2 regions of the Plantactinospora soyae genome follow, and region 1 is predicted to be linked to the other one. Evidence: predicted binding sites of a transcription regulator. Region 1 holds the regulator's gene; the other holds the start of a gene.
The links. Region 1 encodes HrcA, which represses chaperone genes, less so after heat shock. Its sites were predicted from a motif close to GGTTNGCACNCTCNNNNNGAGNGTGCNAACC; they were not measured.
Positions count from the first base shown of each region.

Region 2: the regulator HrcA is predicted to act here: its motif matches at 4,871-4,901, upstream of H4W31_RS12520 (FmdB family zinc ribbon protein).

Region 1 is NZ_JADBEB010000001.1:9,653,246-9,660,690, reverse strand. Features, by position in the region: gene hemW (radical SAM family heme chaperone HemW) at 1-391, shown strand, start outside; gene H4W31_RS42135 (DUF4870 domain-containing protein) at 451-1,092, opposite strand; gene hrcA (heat-inducible transcriptional repressor HrcA) at 1,370-2,392, shown strand; gene dnaJ (molecular chaperone DnaJ) at 2,459-3,595, shown strand; gene H4W31_RS42120 (16S rRNA (uracil(1498)-N(3))-methyltransferase) at 3,715-4,458, shown strand; gene H4W31_RS42115 (beta-glucosidase family protein) at 4,502-7,072, opposite strand; gene H4W31_RS42110 (SDR family NAD(P)-dependent oxidoreductase) at 7,165-7,445, opposite strand, start outside.
Region 2 is NZ_JADBEB010000001.1:2,780,852-2,788,296, reverse strand. Features, by position in the region: gene H4W31_RS12540 (molybdopterin molybdotransferase MoeA) at 1-421, opposite strand, end outside; gene H4W31_RS12535 (UTP--glucose-1-phosphate uridylyltransferase) at 444-1,400, opposite strand; gene H4W31_RS12530 (diguanylate cyclase) at 1,410-4,079, opposite strand; gene H4W31_RS12525 (5-formyltetrahydrofolate cyclo-ligase) at 4,181-4,795, shown strand; gene H4W31_RS12520 (FmdB family zinc ribbon protein) at 4,926-5,357, shown strand; gene H4W31_RS12515 (flagellar biosynthesis protein FlgA) at 5,506-6,084, shown strand; gene H4W31_RS12510 (hypothetical protein) at 6,149-6,334, opposite strand; gene H4W31_RS12505 (translation initiation factor 2) at 6,582-6,923, shown strand; gene H4W31_RS12500 (DUF2231 domain-containing protein) at 7,003-7,445, opposite strand, start outside.

The DNA of each region.
Region 1 (7,445 bases):
GGCCGCGCGGTGCCGGCACAACCTGCTCTACTGGGCCGGCGGGGACTGGTGGGGCCTCGGTCCGGGGGCGCACAGCCACGTCGGCGGGGTGCGCTGGTGGAACGTCAAGCACCCGGCGACGTACGCGGCCCGGCTCGGTGCGGGGACGTCCCCCGGTCAGGCCCGGGAGCTGCTGTCGGCGGTGGAGCAGCGGGTCGAGGACGTGATGCTGCGGCTGCGGTTGTCCGCCGGACTGCCGTTGACGGTCCTGGACGACCCGGGTCGGGCGGGTGCGGACCGGGCCCGCGACGCCGGACTGCTGGACGGGGCGGCGTACGACTCGGGGCAGGCCGTGCTCACCCTGCGCGGGCGACTGCTCGCCGACGCGGTCGTCCGGGACCTGCTGCCCTGACCTCGAGGGGCGGCGGGAGACCGGTCGCCCGGGCCCCCGCCAGCACGACGAGGATCTGGCTACTTGATCATATTGATCGACATCGGATACTTGTACAGCTCGCCGTTGACCGCCTTGAGCCCGGCGATGAGTCCGAAGATCGAGGCGATGAGCCATGCGGCAAGCACGACCAGGATGCCGATGAAGACGCAGATCAGGATGTAACCGACGATCGCGATGATCGACCAGAGGATATGGAAGTTGAGGGCCGCCAGCGCGTGGGCCCGAGCCGTCGGCGACTCCTTGCCGCGGACCAGCAACGCGATCAGTGGGGCGATCCAGCCACCCGCGCCACCGCCGACGAAGGCGCCGGCGGCGCCGCCGAAGTGGGCGACCAGGGACCAGGTCTTGTCGTCGCTGTTGGCGTAGCCGGCCGGAGCCGGGCCGCCGTACTGGCCACCGGGTGGCGGGTAACCGCCCTGCGGATAGCCGCCCTGCGGGTAACCACCCTGTGGGGGGTAACCACCCTGCGGGTAACCACCTTGTGGGGGGTAACCGTCCTGCGGGGGATAACCGTCCTGCGGGGGGTACGCACCGCCGCCGGAGGTCGGCGGAGGATATGCGCCACCGCCGGAGGTCGGCGGCTGAGCGCCCGGCGAGTACGGATCGTGTGGCGGACCACCCGGGCCGTAGTCTCCGGGAGGGCGAGGTGGTTCAGTCATGGGGCCACGGTAGGGGCCCGGATCAAGTGACGCCAGCCACGCCCACGATCGGATCTGGACAATAGCCGACCGTGCCTGTTAGGTCCGCCGGGGTAGGGTGTCCGGGCAAGCCTGTTGTCCGGGCTCAGGCAGCCCTTCCAAACGATCATCGCGTCCGGTACACCTTGGTCGTAGACTGGCACTCGCTACAGTCGAGTGCCAGGGAAACCGTGGCCCGACCGTCGTGGCCGCCCCGGCCGTATCGGTGCCGGGGCCGGGGCGTCGCAGGGAGGTGAGGATGGGTCTCGACGACCGCAAGCTCGACGTGCTGCGCGCGATCGTGGAGGACTACGTCGCCACCCAGGAACCGGTCGGCAGCAAGGCGCTGGTCGAGCGCCACCAGCTCGGAGTGTCCCCGGCCACCGTCCGCAACGACATGGCCGTGCTGGAGGAGGAGGGCTACATCCGGCAGCCGCACACCAGTGCCGGCCGGGTGCCCACCGACCGCGGCTACCGGCTCTTCGTGGACCGGCTCTCCCGGGTCAAGCCGCTCACCCCGGCCGAGCGCCGGGCGATCGAACGCTTCATGATCGGCGCGGTCGACCTCGACGACGTGGTGCACCGCACGGTGCGGCTGCTCGCCCAGTTGACCCGGCAGGTGGCCGTGGTGCAGTACCCGAGCCTGGCCCGGTCGTCGGTGCGGCATCTCGAACTCGTGCCGATCTCCACGACCCGGCTGATGCTCGTCATGATCGCCGACACCGGCCGGGTGGAGCAGCGCCTGGTCGAACTGCCGGCACCGATCAGCGCCGACGACGTGACGGACCTGCGCCGGCTGGTGAACGAGCGGCTCGGCGGCCAGAAGCTGGCCGAGACCCCGCCGCTGGTCCAGGCCCTGATCGACGAGGTGGCGCCGGGCCTGTCCCCGGCGATGACCACCCTCGCCACCGTGCTGATGGAGACCCTGGTCGAGCGGCACGAGGAGCGGATCGCCCTGGCCGGCACCGCCAACCTGGCCCGTGGCGGGCTGCTCGACTTCCAGGGTTCGCTGCGACCGATCCTCGAGGCGCTGGAGGAGGAGGTCATCCTGCTCAAGCTGATCGGTGAGGTCGAACCGAACACACTCCAGGTCCGTATCGGCGACGAGAACGAGATAGACAATCTCCGGGCCACCTCGGTGGTCAGCACCGGATACGGTCCGGGGGCGACCATCCTCGGCGGCCTCGGCGTGCTGGGCCCGACCCGGATGGACTACCCGGGCACCATCGCCACGGTGCGGGCCGTGGCACGCTACGTCGGCGACGTTCTGGCACAGAACTGACCCCAAAGCTCACCTGAGACGACCGGCGGACGGTAACGCGAGACAGACATGAGGACACGGAACGCAGTGGCCAAGGACTACTACGGGATTCTCGGCGTCAGCCGGGACGCCTCCGACGACGAGATCAAGCGTGCCTACCGGAAGTTGGCGCGGCAGTACCACCCGGACGTGAATCCGGATCCGGAGGCACACGAGAAGTTCAAGGACATCAACGCCGCGTACGAGGTCCTCTCCGACGACCAGAAGCGGCAGATTGTCGATCTTGGTGGGGACCCGCTCGCTCCGGGCGGCGGCCCCGGCGCGGGCCCGGGGGGCGCCGGCGGACCGTTCGTCGGCTTCCAGGACATCATGGACGCGTTCTTCGGAGCCGCTGGTGGCTCTCGGGGACCGCGACCCCGTACCCGGCCCGGTGCCGACGCCATCCTGCGGCTCGAACTGGACCTGCCGGAGACGGCGTTCGGGGTCGAGGCACCGATCGCGGTGGACACCGCCGTGCTCTGCACCACCTGCTCCGGCGCCGGTACGGCGGCGGGCACCCACCTCGCCACCTGCGAGGCGTGCGGCGGGCGGGGCGAGGTGCAGTCGGTGCAGCGCACCTTCCTCGGCCAGGTCGTCTCGTCCCGGCCGTGCACCGTCTGCCAGGGCTACGGCACGGTCGTCCCGCACCCCTGCCCCACCTGCGCCGGTGACGGCCGGGTGCGTACCCGGCGTTCGCTGACCGTCAAGATCCCGGCCGGGGTCGAGGACGGCATGCGGATCCGGCTGGCCCAGCAGGGCGAGGTCGGCCCCGGTGGCGGCACCGCCGGAGACCTGTACGTCGAGATCCACGAGCGACCGCACGACGTCTACTCCCGCAAGGGCGACGACCTGCACTGCCGGGTGACGGTGCCGATGACGGCGGCGGCGCTGGGCACCCGACTGACCATCAAGACGCTGGACAGCGACGAGCCGGTCGACGTCAAGCCGGGGACCCAGCCGGGCTCGACGCTGCGGCTGCGGGCCCGGGGCGTACCGCACCTGCGCGGTACCGGCCGGGGTGACCTCTACGTCCACCTCGACGTCCGGACGCCCACGAAACTCGACGCCGACCAGGAACGGATGCTGCGGGACTTCGCCAAGACCCGGGGCGAGGAGGTCGCCGAGCTGAGCAAGCAGGGCGGCTTCTTCTCCCGGATGCGCGACGCCTTCAACGGCCACGCCTGACGACAGCGGCCGGACCGGCCCGCCGACCGTGACCGGACGACCAGTCCGGCCGGCGGGCCGGTTCGCGTCGGGGCCACTTCCCGGGTACGGCCACGCCCCGGTGAGCTAACCTGCTCGCCGTGAGTGCGCCGTTGTTCCTGGTCGAGTCGCTACCCTCCGATGACGTCGTCACCCTCGACGGCCCGGAGGGGCACCACGCGGCGACCGTACAACGACTGCGTACCGGCGAGGAACTGCTGCTCGCCGACGGGCGCGGCGGCACGGCCACCGCCGTCGTCACCGCCGTCGGCCGGGGCACCCTGACGGCCTCCGTCACCACCCGGCGGTACGTCGAGCCGCCCGACCCGAGGCTCGTCGTCGTACAGGGCATCGCCAAGGGCGATCGGGGCGAGCTGGCCGTACAGGCGATGACCGAGGTCGGGGCGGACGAGATCGTGCCCTGGGCGGCCGAGCGCTCCGTCGCGCAGTGGCGGGGCGACCGGGGCGGCCGGGCGCGTGAGCGGTGGGTGACGACCGCCCGGGAGGCGGCCAAGCAGGCCCGCCGGCCCTGGCTGCCGGTGGTCTCCGGAACCGCGGCGGCACCGGACGAGTCGACCCGACTGGTCGCGGCACGGATCACCGGGGCGGCGGCTGGCTTCGTCCTGCACGAGGAGGCGGAACCCCGACTTGCCACAGTGGACCTGCCGACGACCGGCGGGATCGTGCTGGTGGTCGGCCCCGAGGGTGGCGTGTCGCCCACCGAACTGGAGACGCTGACCTCGGCCGGGGCGGTGCCGGTACGGCTCGGCACCGAGGTGTTGCGGACCTCGACCGCCGGAGTCGCCGCGCTCGCCGTACTCTCGGCCCGCCTCGGCCGGTGGTGAGGCTCGGGCCACCGGTCGACGCACCGCCCTCCCCGAGCCGGAATCAGAGGTCGAGTTCGGCGGTCAGCCGGAGGTCGGCGAGGCTGCGGGCCGCCTCGACCCGGTAGCTCCCGGTTCTGGTCAGCCAGCCGTCCGCCGTCCAGACCTGCGCGGTGCGCGCCGGCAGGGTCACCCGGACGGTCACCGACTCGCCGGGAGCCGCCTCGACAGCGGCGAAGCCGGCGAGCCAGCGGACCGGTCGGTCCGGCTCGGCGACGCGCGGGCCGACGTACACCTGCACCACCTCGCGGCCGACCCGGTCGCCGGTGTTCCGGACCGTGACCACCGCGACCGGCCCGTCCGGTCCGGTCTCGACGGTCAGCGACCGGTAGTCCCAGTCGGTGTAGCCGAGCCCGTGTCCGAACGGGAACAGCGGTTCGGCCTGCCAGCCGCGATAGCCGACGAAGATCCCGTCGGAGTAGTCGAGCACCCCGTCCGTCGGAGTGGTGTCCAGCGCCGGGCAGTCCTCCGGCCGGCGCGGCCAGGTGGTGGGCAGCCGTCCGCCCGGCTCGGCCCGACCGAGCAGTACGTCGGCGAGCGCCGTGCCCGCCTCCTGACCGGGAAACCAGGTGAGCAGGATCGCCGCGACCTCGTCGGCCCAGGGCATCAGTACCGGGGAGCCGGCGTTCACCACCACGACCGTCCGGGGATTGGCCGCCGCGACCCGGAACACCAGCTCGTCCTGCCGGCCGGGCAGGGCCAGCGACGTCCGGTCGAACCCCTCCGACTCCACCTCCTCGGTGGTGCCGACCACGACCACCGCCACGTCGGCGCCGGCCGCCACCCGGACCGCCTCGTCGAGCAGCGCCGCCTCGGCCGCTCCGGAGCTGTCCGGTGCCGTCGTGGCCGGGCCGGAGGCCGTCGTGGTCGCGTCTGGCCTGGTCACCTCCGGTGCGGGGCCGGCGGCGTCGACCGGGCCCGGAACCGGGCCGCGATGGCCGAGCGTGAACGAGACGTACCCGACAAGGCCGTCGACCACCCGCCGGGTGAGCCGTACCTCGACCGCCTCGCCGGCGCGTACCGGGACGTCGAAGCGGCGCTCGACCGGGGAGCGGAATACCGCGTCGGGCTCCTCCGCCTCGTCGAAGAGCGGGCCGTCGAAGAGTTCGACGCCGTCCAGGGCGAGGGTGAACAGCCCGAAGCCGTCGATGGCGAGTTGGTGCGTGCCACCGGCCATCGGGGTGTACCGGGCGGAGATTTCGATGCTGGCCAGCTCGGCCGGCCGGACCCCGTCCGGCAGGTCGCCCATCCAGCGCACCGTGGCCCGGTCCAACTCCGCCCGGTAGAGCACCCGGCCGTCGTCGGCCCGCAGGGTCGCGGTGATCGGCGTCCACTGCACGCCGCCGGCGGCCGGCAGCCGGAGCCGGGGGTCGGCGCCGACCGCGTACCCGATCTCGACGTCGGGGAGGGCGGCGGACAGGCCGGCGAGCGGCGAAATCGCGTGCGGCGGCGCGACGAGCGCGCTGCCGCCACCCTGGATCCGGGCGTCGTCGGCGAGCGCGCCGAGCACCGCGACCCGGCGTAGCCGGCCGGCGTCCAACGGCAGCAGGTCGTCGGCGTTGCGGGCCAGCACGAACGAGCGGGTCGCCACCTCGTGGGCGACGGCGGCGCCGTCTCCGGCGGTGGGCCGGTCGGACGGATCCACCGCCGGGGGTACGCCGTCGAGCAGCCCCAACCGGCCCGCGAGCCGGAGTACCCGCCGTACCTTGTCGTCGACGACCGCCTCGTCGACGGTGCCGTCGCGGACGGCGGCGACCAGTGCCGCGCCCCACGGATCGCCGGCGGCCGGCATCACCACGTCGAGCCCGCCGTTGGCCGTCGCCGCGGTGCTCCGGGCCGCCGTCCAGTCGGAGACGACGACCCCGTCGAAGCCCCACTCGTCCTTGAGCAGGTCCCGCAGCAGCCCGCCGTGCTCGGTCATGGTGCTGCCGTTGACCCCGTTGTACGCCGCCATCACCGCCCAGGCCCCGGCGGCGACGATCCGCTCGAACGGAACGAGGTAGATCTCCCGGAGCGCCCGCTCGGAGACCCGTACGTCGACGGTGAACCGGTCGGTCTCCGAGTCGTTGGCCACGAAGTGCTTGACGGTGGCACCCACACCCAGGTCCTGGACGCCGGTCAGGTAGCCCACGCCGATCTCGGCGGTGAGCAGCGGGTCCTCGGAGTAGCACTCGAAGTGCCGTCCGCCCAGCGGGCTGCGGTGCAGGTTGACGGTGGGGGCGAGGAGCAGGTGGATGCCCTTGCGGCGGCACTGCGCGCCGAGCAGCCGACCGGCGCGGCGGGCCAGCCCGGGATCCCAGGTGGCGGCGAGCGCGGTGGGGCTGGGCAGCGCGATCGACGGATCGTCCGGAGTCCAGCGGACCCCGCGTATCCCGATCGGACCGTCCGACATCACCAGCGAGTCGAGGCCGATCTCCGCGATCGCCGGCAGGGTCCAGAAGTCCTGGCCGGAGAGCAGCCGTACCTTGGCCTCCAGGTCGAGTGTGGCCAGTGCCCGTTCGTACACCGCCTCGTCCCGACCGACGGCCCTGCCGTCCCCGTCGAGCACCGTCTCGTTCCGCCGACCGACCGTCATCCCGCACCTCCGCTGGCCCAGATATCGATCATCCTGCCAGCCGGAGCCGCCCGGCGTTATCCGTCGGACCCGAACCGAACCGCCTGGCGGGTTCAGGTACGCAGGTAGGAGGCGCCGTTCAGGTCGACGATGGTGCCCGAGGCCCACTCCGCCTCGGGCGAGGCCAACCAGTGCACGGCGGCGGCGATCTCCTCGGGCCGGGCGACCCGGTTGAACGGGCTCTGCGCCCGGATCGCGTCGCCCCGGGCTGCCTTGAGGTGCTCGTTGGTCATGTCGGTCTCCACGAAGCCGGGCGCGACCGTGGCCACCGCGATGCCGTACGGGGCGAGGGCGACCGCGAGCGACTGACCGAGCGAGTTCAGTCCGGCCTTGC
Region 2 (7,445 bases), 6.9 Mb from region 1:
CCGGCACCACCACGTCGGCGGCGATCGGCAGTGGCGACCCGGCAGCCACCGAGAAGCAGGCGCCCGGGGTCAGCCGCACCGGCCGCCAACTCGCCGCGCCGAGGTCCCCGACCACGTTCAGGCGTACCGGCCGGGGGTCGCCCAACCGGCTCGGGCCGTAGCCGCCGCCTCCTCCGGCGGCGGCCCGTCCCGCCCCCGAGATGTCCTCCCAACGGGCCGCGTAGCCGTCGATGGCGGCCTGGTCGAAGGCCGGGTACGAGTGTGGCGCGACAACGTCCTCGGCGAGCACGTTGCCGTACGCCTGGGTCAGGTCGAGGTCGAGCGGTGGAAGCGCCCGCAACCTGCGCAGCACGCTGCCCAGGTAGTCCGCGAGCGGCGTCAGCTCGTTGGCGGCCGCCTCGGCACCGGCCGTCGCTGTCACACCGTCACCTCACCGCGGGCCGTCATGTCCGGCGGCCGGCGTCGGAGGCGACGAACTCGCCCAGCCACTGCCGGAACTCCACCCCAAGATCATCGCGCTCGCAGGCCAGTTGCACCACCGTCTGGAGGTAGCCCAGCGGCATACCGGTGTCGTACCGGGTGCCGCGGTAGACGATCGCGTGCACCGGCGTGCCCTCCTTCAGCATCAGGCTCATCGCGTCGGTCAGTTGGATCTCGCCACCACTGCCCCGGCCGGTCCGCCCGATCGCCTCGAAGATCCCGCTCGGCAGCACGTACCGGCCGAGCACCGCCAGGTTGCTCGGCGCGTCCTCCGGCTTCGGCTTCTCCACCAGCCCGGTCACCTCGACCACCTCGCCGAGGTCGGAGAACTCCGGGTCGGCCGGCGCCACCGAGGCGATGCCGTACCGCTTGGTCTCCTCCGGGGGCACCTCGAAGAAGGCCAGCACGATGCCACCGGTCCGGGCCTGCAGGTCCAGCATGGCCGGCAGCAGCGGCTCGGAGAGGTTCACGAACTCGTCGCCCAGCATCACCGCGAACGGCTGGTCCCCGACGTGCGTCTCGGCGTACCCGACGGCGTGGCCCAGGCCGAGCTGCTCGGGCTGCCGACAGGTGTAGATCTGGGCCAGCTCACCCGGCCGACGCACCGCCGCCAGCAGCTCCGGATCGCCCTTCTCCTCCAGCCGCGCCTCAAGGTCGGGCCGGCGGTCGAAGTGGTCGACCATCGCGGTCTTGCCCCGACCGGTGATCAGCAGCACGTCGCCGATGCCGGCCTGCGCGGCCTCCTCGACGATGTACTGCAGCACAGGGCGGTCGACCACGGGCAGCAGTTCCTTCGGCACCACCTTGGTGGCGGGCAGGAACCGGGTGGCCAGGCCGGCGGCCGGGATGACGGCTTTCGCCGCCCGACGTCCGGTCGTCGACGTTGAGGGGTTAGCTGGGGTCGCTGCGTGCTCCGGCATGTCGCGAGACTATCGGCCACGGCCCTGGCGCGGCGGTTGTGGCCCGGATAACGCGCCGTCCGGGCCGCTACCCGCGTCGACCGGCGCGCTTCCGCCCGCTCGGCCCGGGGTGGTGGGCCGGACGACGCCGGTACCCCGGCCCGACCGGACGCCACCCGGAGTCCGCTCCGCCGCCGAGGCCCGCCCCGAGCCGTCCCCGGCCCAGGGCAGCCCGTCGTCCGGTGACGCGGCGCCGACCCGTACCGCGATCTCCTCCGACACCGGCCGACCGCCCGCCGTGGCCAGCTGATAGGTGTCCCGGCCCGCCGCCTTGGCCGCGTAGAGCGCCTCGTCCGCCGCGACCAGGAGCTGCGGGCCGGTGGCGGCGTGATCGGGGTAGACGGCGACGCCGACCGACACGGTGATCGAGACCAGCGCCCGGACCGGAGCGATCACCCCCGGCCGGGGTCTGATCGCGATCGGGGTCTCCCGGACCGCCGCGCCCAGCCGTTCGGCCACCGTCGCCGCGCCCCGGGCGTCCGTCTCCGGCAGCAGCACCACGAACTCCTCACCCCCCTGCCGGAAGGCGAGATCGACCTCCCGCATCGCGCCACGGATCCGCGCGGCGAACTCGGCCAGCACCGCGTCCCCGGCCGCGTGCCCGTACGTGTCATTGACCTCCTTAAATCGATCGAGGTCAAGGGCGAGCACGCTGAGCATCCGGCCGAACCGGCTGGCCCGTTCGATCTCCCGCCGGATCGACTCCTTGAGATAGCGGTAGTTCCACAGCCCGGTCAGCGGGTCGGTCAGCGACAGCCGCTGCGCCTCCTCGTGCACCCGGACGTTGTCCACCGCCACCGCGGCATGACCGGCGAAGGTACCCAGGGTGACCAGGTCGGCGTCGTCGAACTCGTCCGACCCGAGCCGGTCGTAGAGGGCGAGTACGCCGACGGCGGACGGTGGGTCGCCCGGCCCCGTACCCGGGCCACCGGCCATCCCCGGGTACCAGGTGCCGGACCCGAGGGCTCCGGCCGACCAGCGGGCGGCGGCAGCGGGGCGCAGCGGCAGGGTTCCGCTTCCGCTGGCCGAGGCGGGCGGCAACGCCGTACCGGCCGGCGCGGGGGCCGAGAACGGCACCGCGACGTACGTCCGGCAGTGCGGTTCGTGCGCGTACAGGGGTGGGCCGTCCCGGTCCAGCCTCCCCCGGCGCGGCTGCCTGGTGGCCGCGACCGTGCCCAGCAGCCCACCGCCGAGCGGAACCCGCAGTTCCGGCGGACCGGGCTGCCCCGGCCGGTCGCCTCCGGTCGGCCAACCCACGGTCGGCTCCCGACCGTCCAGCCCCTCGGCGCACTGGCTGACCAGGATCCCGGTACCGGGGTCGAGCAGCAGCACCACCCCGGCCCGGGCACCGGTGGCCGCCATCGCGGTACGCAGGATCACCTGGAAGATCCGGTGCAGGTCGTGGGTGCTGGCGAGGGTGTCACCCAGCACGCTGAGCTGGTCGCGCAACTGGTGCCGACTGATTACCAGCGCCCGCAGGTAGGACTGGGTGTCCCGGGTCATCCGGTTGAAGCTGTCGGCGAGCCGGCCGACCTCGTCCGGTGCCCGGACCGGCACCCGGGCCGCCAGGTCACCGTCGGCGACCCGGTCGGCCGCCCGGGCGAGTTCGGTCAGCGGGCGGGTGGTCGAACGGGCCAGCCGCCAGGCGGCCAGCGCCGCGAGCGCCCCGGCGAGCAGTACGCCGATACCGAGTGACCCGTACCGGGCCGTCGGCGGGTTCCGGGGTACCGACAGCACCAGCGGCAGCGGCTGGCCGGGCGACGGGCCGACCCGCCGTACGTACCGGCCGCCCTCGGCGCGGACGACCTTGTCCCCGGAGATCCGTCGCGCGGCTTCGAGCACCCCGGCCCGCGCACCTGTCGACTCGGTGCTCTGCGACTCCACCTCCGGCGACCCGGCGCCCAGGGACCCGGTCCCGCCCGGAACGGCCTCCGACGACGGGACCCCGCCCGATGCGGAGCCGACCGTCGGCGGTCCGGGGCCGGACGACGTACCCGATGGCGGGCCGGCGGCCGGCGGCGCGGCGGAGGGTGGCCCGAGGTCCGGCGGCGCACCGGGGCCCGGCGGCGCGCTGTTCGGCGGCGGCGGGCTGTGCGGCACCGGCCCGGTACCCGGCGCCGTCGCGGCCGGTCCGGGCCCGCCCCGGATCAGCGTCACCGCGGTTCCGCTGGCGGCGGCGAGCCGCCGGACGAACGTGGCGTCCAGGACCTGGGCGGCCCACACCGCCCCGACCACCACGCCGAGCCGGTCCCGCAGTTCCACCCGCACCGCCAGGGCACCCAGCGCGGAACCGGTGGCGGCCGGGCCCGCGCACGACACCCACGGCCGGGCCGGCGCACCCGGGGTGACGAACGCCGTAACCCCGGCCGGATCGGTGATCAGGACGGCGCCGGCCAGTCCGCGCGCCACCACCTCGGTGGCGACGCCGGCCCGACTCGCCGGATCGGCGATCAGGGCGACGGCGCCGGCCGTGGCGTGCAACTGTTGGCAGAGTGCGTTGATCGAGGTCCGGACCGTGCCGGCGGCGAGATTCAGGCGGTCCTCGGACTGGTGGCGACTGATCGTCGCCACGGTGCCGGCGACGAAGAACGCGCCGAGCAGGACCGGCCCGAGCACCACGGCGAGGAAAGCTGTGGTCAAGCGTCCGCGCAGCGTCACTCATCCCCCCGGAAGCTCCGCACCCGATGCTGCGATGCTGACCCAACCGAATTGGTTAACCGGTGTCACCGCGGGAGTGTTACGTGCCGGATTTTCCGGATGAAGGGATCGGTCCGGCAAAGGCCGCGCTCCGGGTTCGGATGCTCGCCCGCCGCCGGGCGCTGTCACCGCAGGTCCGCGGGGTCGCGACCGAGCGGATCCGGGCCGAGTTGATCACCCTGGTCCGGCGGGTACGACCGAATCGGATCACCGGGTACGTCCCGGTCGGCTCCGAGCCCGGTGGGCCGGACCTGCCGGACGCGTTGGCCGGAGCGCTCGGACCGGGTGGCCAACTCCTGCTGCCGATACTCCGCCCGGACCTCGACCTGGACTGGGCCCCGTACACCGGACCGGACGCGCTGGTGGCCGCTGGCCGGGGACTGCGGGAGCCGACCGCCGAGCGGCTCGGTCCGGGTGCGATCGGCACCGCCGAGCTGGTCGTGGTGCCAGCGGTGGCCGTGGACCGTACCGGGCTGCGGCTGGGCCGGGGCGGTGGCTCGTACGACCGGGCCCTGACCCGGGCCGACGAGGGCGCCCTGACCGTGGCACTGCTGTACGACGGCGAGCTGGTCGACTCCGTCCCGCGCGGGCTGCTCGACCGTCCGGTTCGTTCCGTGATCACCCCGTCCAGTGGGTTACGGCGGCTGATCTCCGATTGACGCCCGCACGCGTCGACGCCGGGCCAGGGTCAGCCCCGACACTTTGGCTGGACGAAAGCGGGTACGATGCCGCACCATTGGCACTCGGATACGTCGAGTGCCAACAGGCTTGCAAGATCCGGAGGGATACGTGCCCACCTACCAGTACGCCTGCACCGAGTGCGGCCACCAGCTCGAGGCGGTGCAGTCCTTCACCGACGAGCCGCTGTCCGAGTGCCCGGCGTGCGCGGGCCGGCTGCGCAAGTTGTTCAACTCGGTCGGCATCGTGTTCAAGGGCTCCGGCTTCTACCGGACCGACTCCCGGGCCAACGGCTCGGAGGGCAGCACGGGCGCCGCGGCGGCGAAGTCCGACTCCGCGAAGTCCGACTCCGCGAAGGGCAGCTCCGGCGGCAGCGGCGACTCCGGCTCGTCGGGTGGCAGCGGCTCCGGCTCGACCTCCGGCGGCGGCAGCAGCGGAGACGGCGGCGGAGGATCGGGCTCGACCAACGGCTCGACCAGTTCCGACAAGTCGGCCAGCAAGTCGAAGGCGTCGACCTCGTCCTCCTCGACCAGCAGCAGCTGACCCCTCCGGCAGCACAGTTATCCACAGGCCCCTGGGTTATCCACAGGCGGTCGGTTCGGGCCCGCCTTCCGGCCCGGTCTTCGCCTAACCTCCTGCGCACCGGACGGCGCCCCCGGGTGCTGGCGCCGCCGGCCCAGGGAGGCTCGCCATGGCGCACGACCGTACGCCCGCCCGCCGCGACGGCACACTGGCACCGAGCCGCTGGCCGGTACGCCCCAGCGGCGGTTCGGCACTTCGCTGGGCGTTGGTCGCCGCCCTGCTGACCCTCGCACTCGGCCTGCTCTACCTGCGTCAGCCCTCGTCCTGCCCCGATCCGACGGGTGCGGGACCGGCAGCCGGACGCTCCTCGACGGCGTCCCCGGCGGGTACCACCGCGACGCCCGGGCCCGGCTCGTCCGGCAACCCGCCCGACTCCAGCGCCGCGCCGTTACCGGTGCCGGCGGGGGCGGTCGGCGTTCCGATCCGGCTCGCCGAGCCGGCCGCGTTGACGGTGGCCCGGCCGGGAGTCCGGGTCGACCTGCTGGCGGTGCCCGGCAGCGGCGATCGAACGGCCCGGACGCCGAGGCCCACGGTGCTGGCGGCCCGGGCGTTGGTGCTCGACGTGTTGGAGAGTGCTCCGGACCAGGACGCGGCCAGCGCGATCTACCTGGCGCTCAGCCCTGACCAGGCACACCGTGCGGTCGGCATGCCGGAGCCCACCCGCTTCGCGATCATCGTCCGACCCTAGGTGTACTGCCCAGGGAGGTTGATGATCGAGTGGAACTCGCACGTCCGGCCCGCCCGAGGGCCGGTCAGTCCCAGTGTGGCGGGCGCTCGGCCAACAGCCGGTCGTCGTTGGAATCCGACAGCTCGCCCCAGCCCCGGTCGGTGTCATCCATGGACTGGTCGGGCAGCACCCGGTGATCGTCGGTCAGCTCGACCCTTCGGTCGTCGTCTCCGGCGTCACCCGTGGCGCGCGGCTCGTCGGTCCTGTGCACCCGGGAAGCGTACCCGCGCCCCCGGCGCGGCGGCGTGGCCGCGCCCCGCCGGCCCGCCGTGGCAGCGTCCCCGCGCCCTCGCCCCGGCATGGCAGCGTCCCCGCGTGCTCGCCCAGGAGCCGGCCGCGCGGCCGGCCTGCGGAAAGCGCCCCCACTACCGGAGCCGGGCCGCGCGGTCGGCCCGGCGTACGGGTCGGTGACACCGGAGAACGCTCCGGTGCGGCTCGGGTTGGTAGCGTCGGACAGCGTGACGACGCAGAGCGGGAACTCCGCCGATGACGCCTTCTGGCGCCGGCCCCCGGAACCATCCGCCGGCACGCCGGAGTCGGCGGCGGACACCCCGGCGCCGCCACCGACGCGACCCGAGGTCCACTACCCCGGGCCGCCCCCGAGCGACACCCCACCGCCGGGCTGGCGACCGGCGTTGCACGTGCAGCCGCCACCGCCACGACCACTGCCCGCCCAGGACCTGTCCGGCCTGGAATTCGCCGAGGGCAGCGCGCGGACGTTGACCTACGGCATCGGGATGGTCGGTGGCGCGGTGGTACTCGTGGTGATGTGCCTGCTCTGCTCGCGGCTGCTGTTCTGACCGGCCGCCCGGGCGCCGGTCACGCGGGCGGCGGTCAGGCGGGCGGCCTCTGCCCGGGCGGGCTCGGGCGGCGGCGGCCCTAGAGGATGCCCTCCCAGACGGTCTTGGCGCCGGTGTCGCCGGTGAGATAGACGTAGTAGACGCTGATCCCGGCGAGCACCACGACGATTCCGGAGAGCACCAGCTTCACCCAGCCGGGCAGCGACCGGGCCTGGGCACGCCGGCTGGTCAGCACCACCAGCAGTATCGTGGCCACCCCGAGGCCGAGGCTCCACCAGAGCGTCAGCTCGCCGTAGCCCTGGTGCTCCTCGATCTTGGCTATCCCCTCCGGCGGGTAGTTCCGGCCGATCAGCACCTCCTTCAGCTCCTCGCCGGACATCTTGGCGAAGAAAGCCGAGACGGGTGCGCCCACCGCGAGGGCCACCGCCGCCCAGTCGAGCCGGGACCGGAACCGGGGCAGGGCGACGTAGGCGACGCTGACCAACGCCAGTAGCGGCACGAAGACCACGACGGCGTGAATCA